2 regions of the Streptomyces sp. NPDC005496 genome follow, and region 1 is predicted to be linked to the other one. Evidence: riboswitches for the same ligand, from Rfam matches in the RefSeq annotation. Region 1 holds a riboswitch; the other holds the start of a gene.
The links. Region 1 has a riboswitch for thiamine pyrophosphate ahead of thiC (phosphomethylpyrimidine synthase ThiC). Riboswitches for the same ligand answer to the same signal wherever they lie in the genome.

Region 2: linked by a shared signal. The riboswitch ahead of thiO (glycine oxidase ThiO) and the one ahead of thiC (phosphomethylpyrimidine synthase ThiC) in region 1 are both predicted to bind thiamine pyrophosphate.

Annotation. Positions count from the first base shown of each region.
Region 1 is NZ_JBIAJQ010000005.1:499,448-506,968, forward strand. Features, by position in the region: gene ACFYQQ_RS18320 (cupin domain-containing protein) at 1-100, shown strand, start outside; gene ACFYQQ_RS18325 (DUF5326 family protein) at 295-507, shown strand; gene ACFYQQ_RS18330 (IclR family transcriptional regulator) at 807-1,598, shown strand; gene ACFYQQ_RS18335 (SsgA family sporulation/cell division regulator) at 1,698-2,135, shown strand; gene ACFYQQ_RS18340 (YibE/F family protein) at 2,180-3,700, opposite strand; TPP riboswitch at 3,772-3,928, shown strand; gene thiC (phosphomethylpyrimidine synthase ThiC) at 3,921-5,723, shown strand; gene ACFYQQ_RS18350 (hypothetical protein) at 6,078-6,944, opposite strand; gene ACFYQQ_RS18355 (metallophosphoesterase) at 7,126-7,521, opposite strand, start outside.
Region 2 is NZ_JBIAJQ010000020.1:44,005-51,525, forward strand. Features, by position in the region: gene pknB (Stk1 family PASTA domain-containing Ser/Thr kinase) at 1-1,386, opposite strand, end outside; gene ACFYQQ_RS38905 (thiazole synthase) at 1,732-2,526, opposite strand; gene thiS (sulfur carrier protein ThiS) at 2,530-2,730, opposite strand; gene thiO (glycine oxidase ThiO) at 2,727-3,923, opposite strand; TPP riboswitch at 3,921-4,033, opposite strand; gene ACFYQQ_RS38920 (hypothetical protein) at 4,086-4,436, shown strand; gene ACFYQQ_RS38925 (FAD-dependent oxidoreductase) at 4,469-5,695, shown strand; gene ACFYQQ_RS38930 (Rv2175c family DNA-binding protein) at 5,785-6,156, shown strand; gene thiE (thiamine phosphate synthase) at 6,245-6,919, shown strand; gene metF (methylenetetrahydrofolate reductase [NAD(P)H]) at 7,030-7,521, shown strand, end outside.

The DNA of each region.
Region 1 (7,521 bases):
GGGCAGCGTCGTCTACGTGCCCGCGGGCGTCGCCCACAAGTTCCACCACATCACCGAGGACCTGCGGGTCCTGGTGGTCTTCTCTCCGCCCGAGAGCTGAGTCGCGCCTCAGGGTTCCCTAGGGGACCGTTCAGGGGGAGACAAGGGGCGCCGGGCCCCCGGCGGCCCCCTCCCCGGCCATAGCATCGAAGCAGGACGTCAAAGATCCGGACGGCATGCGTTCCGGAGGTCCGATTTCCCGGAAAAGCACAGTCCCGGACCCGGGGCGACGGGCGAAGAGGTGAGGACGGGGCGATGCGAGAGATCTTCAACGGTATGCCGTGGTGGGTGAAGTGGGTCGCGGTGCCGGTCATCGCCCTGGTCGTCTTCGGCAGCGTGATAGTCAGCGTCGTCAGCGTGGTGATCTGGCTGCTGTTCAAGGTGCTGGTCTTCGTCGCGCTGGTCGGCGGACTGATCTACGTCGTACGGAAGTTCATGTCGAGTTCCTCCTCGCGCAGCGACTGGTGACGCCGAAGCGGGTCCGTCCGGTGGGTAACGGGCAACGGGAAACAGGAAGCTGAGGTTCCCTCGCCCGGGGGAAGTTTCCCGCGCGGGCGGCCGGCGAGCGGTGGCGGGCGGTTAAAGTCCGGAATCGACGCGGGGCAGACCCCCGCGGGCGGCGCACCCTCCTCCCGTGTTCCCCCGCACGGGCGGCCCTCCTCGCGCTCCGGGAGTGACCCTTGGCCACGGTTGACACCGCACCCGCAGAATCACCCGCTCCACCCATCCAGCGATCGAACACACCGGCGGGGACGCGCGTCCCGCCCGTGCAGCCACGCACGTCCCCCACCGAGGCGGCGCCCCCGGAGCCGCACACGACCCTCATCGGCTCCGTCCAGCGGGCGATGCGCCTGCTGGAGGCCGTGGCGGCACGCGAGAGCGGAGCCCCCGCCAAACAGCTGGCCCGTGAGGCCGGCCTCGCCCTGCCGACGGCCTACCACCTGCTGCGCACGCTGGTCCACGAGGGCTATCTGCACCGGGAGAAGGGGCTGTTCTTCCTCGGTGAGGCGGCCGAGCGGCTGGGCAGCAGCGGAGCACAGCAGAAACGTCGCAGCACGGTCAATGACGCGCTCTCCCAGTGGAGCGAGGCGCTCGGTGTGCCCATCTACTACGCCATCTACCGCGACGGTGAGATCGAGGTGGTGTCCGTCGCCGACACTCCGGGCAGCCCGGCGGTGGAGGAGTGGGCGGATTTCCGGGAGACCGGCCACGCCCACGCGATCGGCCAGTGCCTGCTGTCCCAGCTCGACGAGGAGGGCCGCCGGGACCACCTTGCCCGCTACCCGGTGCAGTCCATCACTCCGAACACGGTGCGTGACGAACGGACCCTGTTGCGCCGCCTGGAAAGGGCGAGGCGGATGGAACCGATCGTGGAACGGCAGGAGTACGCCCTCGGGACGGTGTGCGCCGCGCTGCCCATCACGGCGGGGGCGACGGCCGCCACAGTGGCCATTTCCCTGCCCTTCCATCAGGTGGACCGACTGCTGCCCGTGGCCCGTCAGCTGCAGGCCGAAATCGGCCGGATGCTGGGAACGCTGACGATCTCTATCAGCATCTGAAAACTCACTCCTTGTGATCTGCCGTGTACGTTGAGCAAGATGCCAGCAGTGTCAGGAGGATGATTCCTGGCCAGTCGACGGCAAACGACGGGGTTGACGATGCGCGAGTCGGTGCAGGCAGAAGTGATGATGAGCTTTCTCGTATCGGAGGAGCTCTCCTTCCGCATTCCGGTGGAACTCCGTTATGAGACCAGTGATCCCTTCGCCGTGCGATTGACCTTCCACCTGCCCGGTGACGCACCGGTGACGTGGGCGTTCGGCCGGGAGCTGCTGATCGACGGGGTGGGCCGGCCGTGCGGTGACGGGGATGTGCACATCACCCCCGCGGACCCCGAGGCGTTCGGTGAGGTGCTGATCCGGCTTCAGGTGGGGTGCGACCACGCGTTGTTCCGGTCCGGTACGGCCCCGCTGGTGGCCTTCCTCGACCGTACGGACAAGCTGGTGCCGCTCGGGCAGGAGCGTTCCCTCGCGGACTTCGACACCCACCTCGACGAGGCGCTGGACCGCATCCTGGCGGAGGAGCAGAGCGCGGGCTGATCCGCCCGACCGCCTGCCCCAGTGGAGTAACGCTTCCTCTCCGCTCAGTGCTTGCGCCGGCGGCCCTTCCCGCCGCGTGCCGGGGCCCTGAGTCGCGGAGCCGTGGCGCCCGCGGGTGCCGGAACGCCCGAGCTGTCCTTGCGGTCCGCCGAGACCACGAGGGCGGCCAGCGCCGTGGTCACCGGAACGGAGGCGACCAGGCCGATCGAGCCGACCAGGGTGCGCACGATCTCCTCGGCGACCAGCTCGCTGTTGGCGACCGTTCCGACGCTGCTCTGGGCGATCGAGAACAGCAGCAGGAGAGGTAGGGCCGCGCCCGCGTACGCCAGCACCAGGGTGTTGACGACGGAGGCGATGTGGTCGCGGCCGATCCTGATCCCCGCCCGGTACAGCCCGCGCCAGCCCATCGTCGGGTCGGCCTGGTGCAGTTCCCAGACGGCTGAGGTCTGGGTGACCGTCACGTCGTCGAGCACGCCGAGCGAGCCGATGATGACGCCGGCGAGCAGCAGGCCGCTCATGTCGATGGACGGATAGAGGCCGTGGATGAGGCCGGTGTTGTCGTCCACGTTGCCGGTCAGCGCGGCCCAGTCGATGAATCCCGAGCCCAGCACGCCGATCAGCAGCAGGGACAGCAGCGTGCCCAGTACCGCGACCGAGGTCCGGGCCGAGAGGCCGTGGCACATGTAGAGGGCGATCAGCATGATCGCGCTGGCCCCGATCACCGCCACGACCAGGGGATTCGAACCCTGCAGGATCGCGGGCAGGATGAAGAACGTCAGGATGAGGAAGCTCACGGCCAGCGCGACCAGCGCCATGACACCGCGCAGCCGGCCCACCACGACGACGGCCAGCGCGAAGATCCCGGCGAGGAGCGCCATGGGGAGCTTCCGGTTCACGTCGGTGACGGAGTACTGGAGGTTCACGGGCGCCGAGGGTTCGTAGGCGACCACGACCTTCTCGCCCTCGTGCAACTGCCGTGACTGGTCGGGCTGGACGATCTCGGTGAAGGTGCGGCCCTTGTCCTTGCCGGTGTCGATCCGGATGGTCGCCTTCTTGCAGTCGCCCGTCGCCTGCTGCTGCGCGGAGGACCCCTCGGCGGTGGAGGTGTCACCGGTCGGAGTGTCCCCCGAGGCGTTGACGGACTTGCAGTCCACCTCGTCGACCTGGGTGACCGTGGCTCCCTGGGTCTGCCGGTCGAAGCCGACGCCGGTCCGCTCGTGCGAGGGTGCCCCGCCCGGCCAGAGCACCACCAGGCCCACGACGACCGCGGCTGCGAACGGGATCAGGATCGCGGCGATGACCTTGCGGAGATGCTTGGAGACGGGGGCTGCCGGGCCGTGGCTGTGCGAGTGACCGTGTCCGTCGCCCGGCGCAGGACCGTGCCCGCCGCCTGACCCGGGGCCGCTGCCACCACCCGGCCCGGGACCGCCGCCGCCACCCGGTCCACGGCGGGGGCCGTCACCGGGGCCGGGGCCGGGTACGGACCCGTGGCCGGAACCGGGGCCGGCGCCGTGTCCGTGCGGCGGCTCGGAGGGCGGATACGGGGGCTGCTGCGTCGTGGTCACCGACCGATCATCGCAAGAACGGAGGGGGCCCTCTGTTCACCGCGCCAGATATGACGCTAGCGTGGAGGCACCTTTGCACACGCGGGAGCTCGGAGCACCGGGCTGAGAGGGCGCTGACCTCCGTCTCTGCGATGTTTCACATGAAACATCGGCAGACGGACATCGCTGCGTCGACCGCTGAACCTGTTACCGGGTAATGCCGGCGTAGGGAGTAGGTCTCATGACCAACAAGGACGTAAGCACGCCTGCCTCCGGCCAGACGGACGAGGCATCCGCCTCGCTCCGGAACGGCGAGGCCGGGAAGTCCATCGGCTGGCACAAGGCGTACGTCGAGGGCTCGCGCCCTGACCTGCGGGTGCCGGTCCGTCAGGTGCACCTCACCAACGGGCAGTCGGTCACGCTGTACGACACCTCGGGCCCGTACACCGATCCGACCGTCGACACCGACGTACGCAGGGGGCTGGCGCCGCTGCGCGAGAACTGGATCATCGCCCGCGGTGACACCGAGGAGTACGCGGGCCGGGCCGTGCGTCCCGAGGACGACGGCATCAAGCACACGTCCCCGCGCGGTGGACTGCGCAATCTGGACGCGGTGTTCCCCGGCCGGCCGCGTCAGCCGCGCCGCGGCCGCCCCGGAGAGGCCGTCACGCAACTCGCGTACGCCCGCCGCGGCGAGGTCACTCCCGAGATGGAGTTCGTGGCGGTCCGCGAGAACGTCGACCCCGAGGTCGTACGCGAGGAGATCGCCGCCGGCCGTGCGGTGCTGCCCGCGAACGTCAACCACCCGGAGATCGAGCCGATGATCATCGGCAAGCGGTTCCTGGTGAAGGTGAACGCCAACATCGGTAACTCCGCGGTCACTTCCTCCATCGAGGAGGAGGTGGACAAGATGACCTGGGCCACCCAGTGGGGTGCGGACACGGTCATGGACCTGTCCACCGGGCGCAACATCCACACCACGCGCGAGTGGGTCCTGCGCAACTCCCCCGTGCCCATCGGCACCGTGCCGCTCTACCAGGCGCTGGAGAAGGTCGACGGCCGCGCCGAGGAGCTGACCTGGGAGATCTACAAGGACACCGTCATCGAACAGGCGGAGCAGGGCGTGGACTACATGACGGTCCACGCGGGCGTCCGCCTCCCGTACGTGCCGCTCACCGCCAACCGGAAGACGGGCATCGTCTCGCGCGGCGGCTCGATCATGGCGGCCTGGTGCCTCGCGCACCACAAGGAGAGCTTCCTCTACGAGAACTTCGAGGAGCTGTGCGAGATCCTCGCCTCCTACGACGTCACGTACTCGCTCGGCGACGGGCTGCGGCCCGGGTCGATCGCCGACGCCAACGACGCCGCTCAGTTCGCCGAGTTGAGGACACTCGGGGAACTCAACAGGGTCGCGAAGCGTTTCAACGTACAGACCATGATCGAGGGCCCGGGGCATGTCCCGATGCACAAGATCAAGGAGAACATCGACCTTCAGCAGGAGATCTGCGATGAAGCTCCGTTCTATACGCTCGGCCCGCTGACGACGGACGTCGCCCCGGCGTACGACCACATCACCTCCGGTATCGGCGCCGCGATGATCGCCTGGTGGGGCACCGCGATGCTCTGCTACGTCACGCCCAAGGAGCACCTGGGTCTGCCCAACCGGGACGACGTCAAGACCGGCGTGATCACCTACAAGATCGCCGCTCACGCGGCCGACCTCGCCAAGGGGCACCCGGGCGCGCAGGAGTGGGACGACGCGCTGTCCGACGCCCGGTTCGAGTTCCGCTGGGAGGACCAGTTCAACCTGGCTCTCGACCCGGACACGGCACGGGAGTTCCACGACGAGACGCTGCCGGCGGAGCCCGCCAAGACGGCGCACTTCTGCTCGATGTGCGGGCCGAAGTTCTGCTCGATGAAGATCTCGCACGACATCCGGCGCGAACACGGGAACTCGCCGTCGGAGATCGAGGAGGGCATGGCACAGAAGTCCAAGGAGTTCGCCGCGGCGGGCAACCGGGTCTATCTGCCCTTGGCGGACTGACGCGGTTGGACGGGGCCTCGGCGGTCGCGACCGAGACGATCGCTCGGTCCTGACGCCCGCTGTGCCGCCTGCCTGCGCTCCCTGTGCGGGGCGCAGGCAGGGGCCCGTACAGCGGTGCGCGGCACCCGGAGCACCACGGGCCCGACGGCGCGCCGGGTGCGGCCACCTCGAACCGGTCCGCCGGGCCGAGGTGCCGGTCCGGCGGCACAGGTGAGGTGGAGCTCGGTCCGGCTGCCGAACTCCGTCCGGGGACCGGCGGGTTGGCGCCTGGGCGGTCGATGGTCGACGGCCTGTCGCGTCGCGCGCCGGTGGGTTACCGGTGGGCTTCCGGCCTGGTGGGACGTCGGGCCGGGGTCACTCCGGCTGGTGTTCCGGGCCTCCGAAGTCCGGGCTGGAGAAGTCCGGACTGCTGTAGCTCGGCCGCGGGCCCGCTGCCGGGCCCCCGTCCGGGCTGCTGAACCCCGGTCGCCCGTACCCCAGATGCGGCATACGGCCGGTTGGCTCCGGGGACTTGGGGCTGACGGCCGTCGTGCCTGAGTCGGCGAGCGCCTCCCGAAGGAACGGCAGGATGCCGCGTTCCAGCAGGGCCTCGCGCCAGGCGTCCCCCGCCCGGGTCACCTCCTCGTTCAGCTCGCCGCTGTCCTCGGCCTGGAAGGAGGAGCCGCCGTCGCGCAGTGCCGTGAGCAGGAGCCCGACCGCGGCGGCCAGGATGGCGACCGCAGTGACGGCTCCGAAGACCCATCCGGTGGTCAGGATCGTCCTCGCGAACGCCGGTTCGGGGTCGAGCATCTTCAGGATGTAGCCGACCAGCAGGAATATCGCCGCGGCCGTCCCGGCGAGCACAGGGGCGAGCACCGCGACGACGGCCATGGCACCGGCTCCGGCCGTCTCGGCGACCTCCCCCATGGTGGTGGCCAGCCCGACCGCGCCCGAACCGGGCTCGGTGGAACCGGACTCCTCGCGGACGGAAGGGGCGGACGACGCGGGCCGGCGCAGTTCCTCGCGGGCCGTCACGTAGTGCTGGTACTCGGCCGCCGCGGCCGCCGTGATGAGAGCCGTGGCGTTCAGGGCCATCGTGCGCAGTTGTTCGGGGTTGAGCCGCTTGCCGACCGCGGCCAGTTCCGGGCGGTGTGGTGCGGAGCGCAGCGCCTCATCGAGGATCCGCTCGTAATCCTGGCGGTCCTCGTTCAGCAGGTGCTGCGGAACGCTGTTCATGTGCATCCCCCGATGCTCCGTAGGGCTGGTGGCTCGCACGCTGACGAGCCGTCGGGCAGAAACGGAGGGGAGCCTGCTACGGATAAGCCGATGGTAGAGCTGCGAGGGCACACGATGACAGAGGGTTTCCGGAAATTGCCCTCTGACCGGCAGGGTCCTTCGCGGGGGACACCTGCCCGGCGAACACTCAGCTACCCAGGGGGAGCTGCTGCACCAGCAGCTTTCCGGCCATGGTCACTCCGCCGTCCATCGCGATGGCCAGCCCGTCGGCGTAGATGTGCGGTCCCTCGACCGTCGGGCCCGCGTTGTCCTCGCCGTCCTCCGAGCCGACCTCGCCCAGCAGGTACGGAATGGGGCTGTGGCCATGGACGATGCGTGCGCCGCCGTAGGTGTCGAGGAGCGAGCGGACCGCCTCGGCGCCACCGTCGTCGCGGAAGGCGAAGCGCTTGGTGAACTTGCGGAACAGGTCCCAGCACTCGTCGGCGTCGTTGCGGGTGAGGGTCTCACGGACGGTGTCGTTGACCGCCTCGATGGAGTCGCCGTAGTCGAGGTAGGCGGTGGTGTCGGAGTGCACGAGGAGATG
Region 2 (7,521 bases), on a different contig from region 1:
GTCCCTGGCGCTCTCCAGCGTCTCGCCCTCCAGGTCCGGCACCTTCACGACCTCGGGGCCCTTGGAGATGGTCAGCGTCACCGAGTCGTTCTCCCGGATCCGCTCGCCGACGCCGGGGTCGACCTTGCTGACCGTGCCCCGCTTCACCGTGTCGCTGAAGTCGCGCCGGACCTCCTTCACGTCGAGGCCGGCCGCCTCCAGCCGGTCCCTCGCCTGGTCCTCGGTCTTCTCCAGCACCGCCGGGACCTTGGTGAACTGGCCGGAGTTGATGTACCAGACGCCCGCGCCGACGCCGAGCACCAGCAGCACGGCCGCCACGATCGCGACCATCCCGCGCCGGGGCCGCACACCGGCGCCGGGGCGCCGGCGCGGCGGGACCGGCGGGCTCGCGAGGACGCTGGTGCGGTTCAGCGCCGCCTCGTCCTCGTTCACCGGCAGCGGCCGCTGCCCGGACAGCGAGCGCGGGATCACGCTCGTCCGGTCGTCGGCGTTGTCGTGGTTCACCGCCACGGCCTTCGGCGGTACGGCGTCCAGCTGCTCGGCGCTCAGCCCGCCGCGCGCCTCCAGCACCTCGGCGAGCAACGCCACCGCGTCGTACGGACGCACCTCGGGATCGCGCGCGGTCGACGAGGCGACCAGGTCGTCCAGGACGAGGGGCAGCCCCGGGACGGCGGCCGACGGCGGCGGCACGTCCGCGTTCAGGTGCTGGTAGAGCACCTGCGCGGGGGAGTCGCCCGAGTGCGGCTTGTCGCCGGTGAGCATCTCGTACAGGACGACGCCGCAGGCGTACACGTCGACGCGGGGGTCCGCCGTGCCGTGCTCTATCTGCTCGGGGGCGAGATAGGAGACGGTGCCGAGGACGGACCCCGTGGTGTTCGTCACGGTGTCCACGGCGCGCACGAGTCCGAAGTCCGCCACCTTGACCCGGCCGTCGTCCCCTATCAGGACGTTCTCCGGCTTCATGTCGCGGTGGACGAAACCGGCGCGGTGGGCGGCGCCGAGCGCGGCGAGGACCGGCTCCAGGATGTCGAGCGCGGCCCGCGGCTGGAGCGCCCCGCGCTCGCGCAGCACGTCACGCAGGGTGCACCCGGCGACGTACTCCATGGCCAGGTAGACGTACGACCCGTCCGTCCCCTGGTCGAAGACCTGCACCACGTTCGGGTGGGCGAGCCGGGCCACGGACTTGGCCTCCCGGATGAACCGCTCGACGAAGGAGCCGTCGGCGGCCAGCGCCGGGTGCATCACCTTGAGCGCGAGCACGCGGTCGAGGCGGGTGTCCAGGGCCCGGTAGACCGTGGCCATCCCGCCGACCGCGATCCGCGCGTCGACGCGGTAGCGGCCGTCGAGCACCTGCCCGACAAGCGGGTCCTGAAGGGTCGTATCCACGCAGGTGAGTCTACGAGCCGCCACCGTCACGCCCACCCGGTCCGCTCTTTCCGGGGGCGGAATGCAGCAGAGCTGTGACTGTTGTGTGGCCGGTCCGACGCGGGCCCGCCGGGCCGCCGGCTGCTAGGGCCTGTCGTTTGGATCAGGCCGGTGTCGCGGGGTCTGGCACGCACATCTGCGGCGTTGTCGTCGGTCGCCGACTCCCCCACTCTCGGCTCCGCTCGAGCGGGGGGACCCCCATCGCTTCGACTCCCTCCTCCGCCTTGCAGCTGCACGCACCAGACCCCGCTCGGGTCGGCCGGGACGAACCGTCCGTCACGGCCGACCTGATCCAAACGACAGGCCCTAGAAGGCGGGGCGCTCGGGGTCCAGCCGTGCGCGCCCCTCCACCGGGGAGGAGGCCTCCGCAAAGTGCCGGCGCGGGATGCGGCCCGCCCGGTACGCCAGCCGCCCCGCCTCCACCGCGTGCCGCATGGCGTCGGCCATCAGCACCGGCTCCTGCGCCCGGGTCACGGCCGAGGCGAGCATCACACCCGCGCATCCCAGCTCCATGGCGAGCGCGGCGTCCGACGCGGTCCCGGCGCCCGCGTCCAGGATGACCGGCACGCGCGCGTGCTCCACGATCAGCTGGAAGTTGTGCGGGTTGCGGATGCCGAGGCCGGAGCCGATGGGCGAGCCCAGCGGCATGATCGCGGCGCAGCCGACGTCCTCCAGCTTCCGCGCCAGCACCGGGTCGTCGTTCGTGTACGGCAGCACCGTGAACCCGTCGTCGACGAGCGTCTCGGCGGCGTCCAGCAGCTCGATCGGGTCGGGCAGCAGCGTGCGCTCGTCGGCGATGACCTCCAGTTTCACCAGGTCGGTGCCGAGGGCCTCCCGCGCGAGCCGGGCGGTGAGGACCGCCTCGCCCGCGGTGAAGCAGCCCGCCGTGTTCGGCAGGACGCGGATGCCGAGCCGGTCGAGGACGGACAGCACCGAACCGTGCGCCCGCGGGTCGACCCGGCGCATCGCGACCGTCGTCAGCTCCGTGCCGGAGGCCACCAGGGAGCGCTCCAGCAGGTCCAGGCTGGGGGCGCCGCCGGTGCCCATGATCAGGCGGGACGCGTAGGACGTGCCGCCGAGGACGAAGGGGTCGTCGGCCATGGGTCAGCCTCCTTGGACGGCGGTGAGGACTTCGACGCGGTCCCCGTCGGCGAGGGCCGTGCCGGCCCACTGCCCGCGCGGGACGACGGTCTCGTTGAGGGCGACGGCGACACCGGACGGGGCAGCGGTGAGGGTCGCGACGAGGGCGTCGAGCGCGGTGCCCGGGGCGACGTGCCGGCGCTCCCCGTTGACGAAGATGTTCATGCGGGCTGCTCCGTGAGGGCGGTGCTGAAGCGGCGGGGGGTGAAGGGGCGTGCCAAGTCCGGGAGTTCACCGGTGGTCAGGACGTGCGCCATGGCGTCGCCGGTGACCGGGGTGAGCAGCACGCCGTTGCGGTGGTGGCCGGTGGCCAGCAGCAGGCCGTCCAGTCCGGTCGGCCCGAGCAGCGGGGCGTTGTCCGGCGAGCAGGGGCGCAGCCCGGCGCGGGTCTCGGTCAGCGGCAGTTCGGTGATCCCGGGGACCAGCTCGTGGGCGTCGCGCAGCAGCTCGTACACACCGCCCGCGGTGACCGTGGTGTCCCAGCCCAGCTCCTCGCTGGTGGCGCCGACGACCAGCTCGCCGTTCTCGCGCGGCACCAGGTAGACGTGGCTGCCGCGCACGACGGCGCGCACGGTCCGGCTCAGGAACGGCGCGTAGCGCGGCGGCACGGTCAGCCGCAGCACCTGCCCCTTCACGGGGCGCACCGGCGGCAGCAGGTCCTCCGGGACGCCCGCCAGCCGTCCGCTGAGGCTGCCCGCGGCGAGGACGACCCGGCCGGCCGGCAGGGCGGTGCCGTCCGTGGTGACCACCCCGGTGGCCCGGCCCCGGACGACGTCCAGCCGCTCGGCCCAGGTGCGGTGCAGGACGACACCGGCGCGCTCGCAGGCCACGACCAGGGCGGCGGCGAGCCGGCGCGGGTCGACCTGGTGGTCGCCGTCCACCCGCAGCCCGCCGCGCACGCCCGGTGCGAGCATCGGCTCCAGCCGGCGGCAGTCCCGGCCGCTGAGCCACGCCGACTCCAGGCCCGACCGGCGCTGCAACGCGTGCAGTTCGCGCAGGTGGGCGCGGTCGTCGGCGTCCAGCGCGACGGCGAGCGTGCCGCAGCGGCGGTAGCCGAGACCGAGACCGGTGACCTCGGTCAGCTCCGCCGCGAAGTCGGGGTAGCGCTCGGCGGAGGCCAGGTTGAGGCCGAGCAACGTCTGCTCGCCGTAGTGGAGTTCGGTGACGGCGGCCAGCATGCCGGCGGCCACCTGGGCGGCGCCGCCGCCCGGCTCGGGGTCCACGACCGCGGTGGTGAGCCCGCGCTGCGCGGCCCGCCAGGCGGTCACCAGACCGATGATGCCCCCGCCCACGACGAGGACGTCCGGCGAGCCCGAGGGCCCGCGTGCGGTGTCCGTGGACTGTGAGGTACGCGACATGGGCGTCCAGCCCCTCCCTTCGCCGGCATGACCCGGATCAGGTTCGTACGGTCGGAGGCCGTCCAGCCTCCCTCTCAGCCCGGTGCGTCCGGGCTCCCGCGTGTGCTTTACGTTGGCCACCCTAGCCCGTCGCCCCGGCCCCCCAGTAGAGGAGCTCCCCGCATGGCCCGCTCGCTCGACGGCCTCGTCCTCGCCCCGGTCGCCGACCAGGCGCCGGGCCAGGTCGGCACCCGCACCCGGTTCACCTACCACGAGCGGGAGGGACGGATCTGGGCCGACTACGCGGGCGGCGATGTCGTACGAGGTCATCTCGTGGGTAGTCGTGAGGGTGACCGCCTCGACTTCCGGTACGTGCAGCTGAAGCACGACGGAACGACATCCTCCGGGCACTGCGTGTCCCTGGTCGTCGAGCTGGCCGACGGACGGGTACGGCTTGAGGAGAACTGGCAGTGGGAGTCGCAGGAGGGCAGTGGGACGAGCGTGGTGGAGGAGATCGTCCAGCACGCCCGGTGACTGACGTGGTGTCAGATGTCTATGGTGATCACGTGAGCGAGCAGACGCAGTCCGGGGAGCGCACGGCGCCGCGAGTCGTCGTCGTGGGCGCGGGCATGGCCGGGGTGCAGACCGCGGTCGCCCTGCGGGAACAGGGCTTCACCGGCACGGTGACCCTGATCGGCGGGGAGCCGCACCAGCCGTACGACAGGCCGCCGCTGTCCAAGGCGGTGCTGCTCGGCAAGGCCGAGGGCTCCGCCTTCGACGTCGACTTCGAGGCGCTCGGCATCGGACTGCGGCTCGGCTGCGAGGTGCTCGGCGCCCGCCCCGGGGACCACGAACTGGACACCGCCGACGGGCCCGTGCCGTACGACGTCCTGGTGATCGCCACCGGGGCGGAACCGATTCGGCTGCCGGGCACCGAGGGCATCCCCGGAGTCCACCTGCTGCGCACCCTGGACGACGCCGAGCGGCTGCGCCCGGTGCTCGCCGAGCAGCACGACATCGTGGTCGTCGGAGCGGGCTGGATCGGCGCCGAGTTCGCGACCGCGGCCCGCGAGGCCGGATGCGCGGTGACCGTCGTCGAGGCCGCCGACCGGCCGCTCGCCGGTGCGCTGCCTCCCGAGGTGGCCGCCCCCATGGCCGGCTGGTACGCCGACAGCGGGGCGGCGCTGCGCACCCACGCGCGCGTGGAGCGCGTCGAGCCCGGCGCGGTGGTCCTGGACGACGGTTCGCGGGTGCCCGCCGGCGCGGTCGTCGTCGGCATCGGGGCCCGCCCCGCGACCGCCTGGCTCGCCGGCTCCGGGATCGAACTCGGCGCCCACGGCGAGATCGTGGCCGACGCCCACCTGCGCACCTCCGCGCCCGACGTCTACGCGGTCGGCGACTGCGCCTCCTTCCCGTCGGGCCGCTACGAGGGGCGCCTGCTGGTCCACCACTGGGACAACGCCCTCCAGGGGCCGCGCACGGTGGCGGCGAACATCATCGGCGAGGCCCCCGCGGCGTACGACCCGGTGCCCTACTTCTGGTCCGAGCAGTTCGGCCGCTTCGTCCAGTACGTCGGCCACCACGCCTCCGCCGACACGACCCTGTGGCGCGGTGACCCCTCGGGCGCCGCCTGGACGGTCTGCTGGCTCCGCGAGGGCCGCCTGGTCGCCCTGCTCGCCGTGGGCCGGCCCCGGGACCTCGCCCAGGGACGCAAGCTGATCGAGGCGGGGACGCCGATGGACGCCGACGCCCTGACGGACCCGTCCAAGCCGCTGAAGACGGCGGCGGCGTAGGGCGTCCGGCGGTCCGCCGCCCGCCTGCTCCTCCCCAGGTCGGACGGCCTCGGCTTCCGACTGTCGGTCCCAGATGGCAGGCTTGTCCCGTGACCGAGATTGACGCAAAGATCGATGCTCTCGTCCCCGCCTGGCTCACCCTCCCCGACATCGCCGAACTGCTCGGCGTCGAGGTGACCCGCGTCCGGCAGCTGGTCAAGGACGGCCAGCTCATCGCCGTACGCCGTGGTGAGAACCGCGCGCTGCACGTCCCCGCCGCCTTCATCGACGGGGCCGAGCAGAAGGTCGTCAAGGGCCTGTCCGGCACCTTGACGCTCCTGCGGGACGACGGCTTCACCGACGAAGAGATGCTGGAGTGGCTCTTCACCCCCGACTCGACCCTGCCCGGCACCCCCGCGCAGGCTCTGAGCGAGAATCGCGGCACGGAGGTGAAGCGCCGCGCCCAGGCGCTCGCCGTCTGATCCGACAACCTTCCGGTGTACGGACCACGGCCCGCCGGCCCGACCGGCCGCCGTGGTCCGTACGCCACCGACCACGGGGGACCCAGCCATGCCCGAGACCGGTGCCGACGCCCGCGCCCAGCTCGCCGACGCCCGCCTCTACCTGTGCACGGACGCCCGCAGGCGCCAGGGCGACCTTCCGGAGTTCCTCGACGCGGTCCTGGCCGGCGGGGTCGACCTCGTGCAGCTGCGGGACAAGAGCCTGGAGGCGGCGGAGGAGCTGGACCTCCTGGACCTCTTCGCCGAGAAGTGCCGCCGCCACGGCGCGCTGCTCTCGGTGAACGACCGGGCGGACGTGGCCCACGCGAGCCGCGCCGGGCACCCGGGCGGCGCCGCGATCCTGCACCTGGGCCAGGGTGACCTGCCGGTCCCCGCGGCCCGCGCGATCCTCGGCGACGACATCCTGATCGGCCGCTCCACGCACTCCGAGTCCGAGGCCGGGGCCGCCGCCGTCCAGCCGGGCGTCGACTACTTCTGCACGGGCCCCTGCTGGCCCACCCCCACCAAGCCCGGCCGCCACGCCCCCGGCCTCGGCCTGGTCCGGCACACGGCGTCGCTCGGCACCGACCGCCCCTGGTTCGCCATCGGCGGCATCGACCTGGGCAACGTGGACCAGGTCCTGGAGGCGGGCGCCCGCCGGGTCGTCGTCGTCCGGGCGATCACCGAGGCCGACGACCCGGGAGCGGCGGCGGGCGAGTTCGCCAAGCGGCTGCGCGGGGTGTGAGACGGCGGAGGGTGACGCTGAGTGTCCGAAGGGTGGACAAGAAGTCGACAAAACGGACAAATATCATCGGTTCGGTTGGGGTCACGGCGTCCCCTGGCTAACCTGCGGTCATGGCCCTCGGATCTGCTTCCACCAGGACTGACCGCGCACGCACCGTGCGCGACATGCTCGCGACCGGCAAGAAGACGTACTCGTTCGAGTTCTCCGCGCCGAAGACCCCCAAGGGCGAGCGGAACCTGTGGAACGCGCTGCGCCGGGTCGAGGCCGTCGCACCCGACTTCGTCTCCGTGACCTACGGCGCGGGCGGCTCCACGCGCGCGGGCACGGTCCGGGAGACCGAGCAGATCGTCGCCGACACGACGCTCACCCCGGTCGCCCACCTGACCGCGGTGAACCACTCCGTCGCGGAACTGCGCAACATCATCGGGCAGTACGCGGACGCCGGGATCCGCAACATGCTCGCGGTGCGCGGCGACCCGCCCGGCGACCCCATGGGCGACTGGGTGCCGCATCCCAAGGGCCTGACCTACGCGGCCGACCTGGTGCGTCTGATCAAGGAGTCCGGTGACTTCTGCGTCGGCGTCGCGGCCTTCCCGGAGATG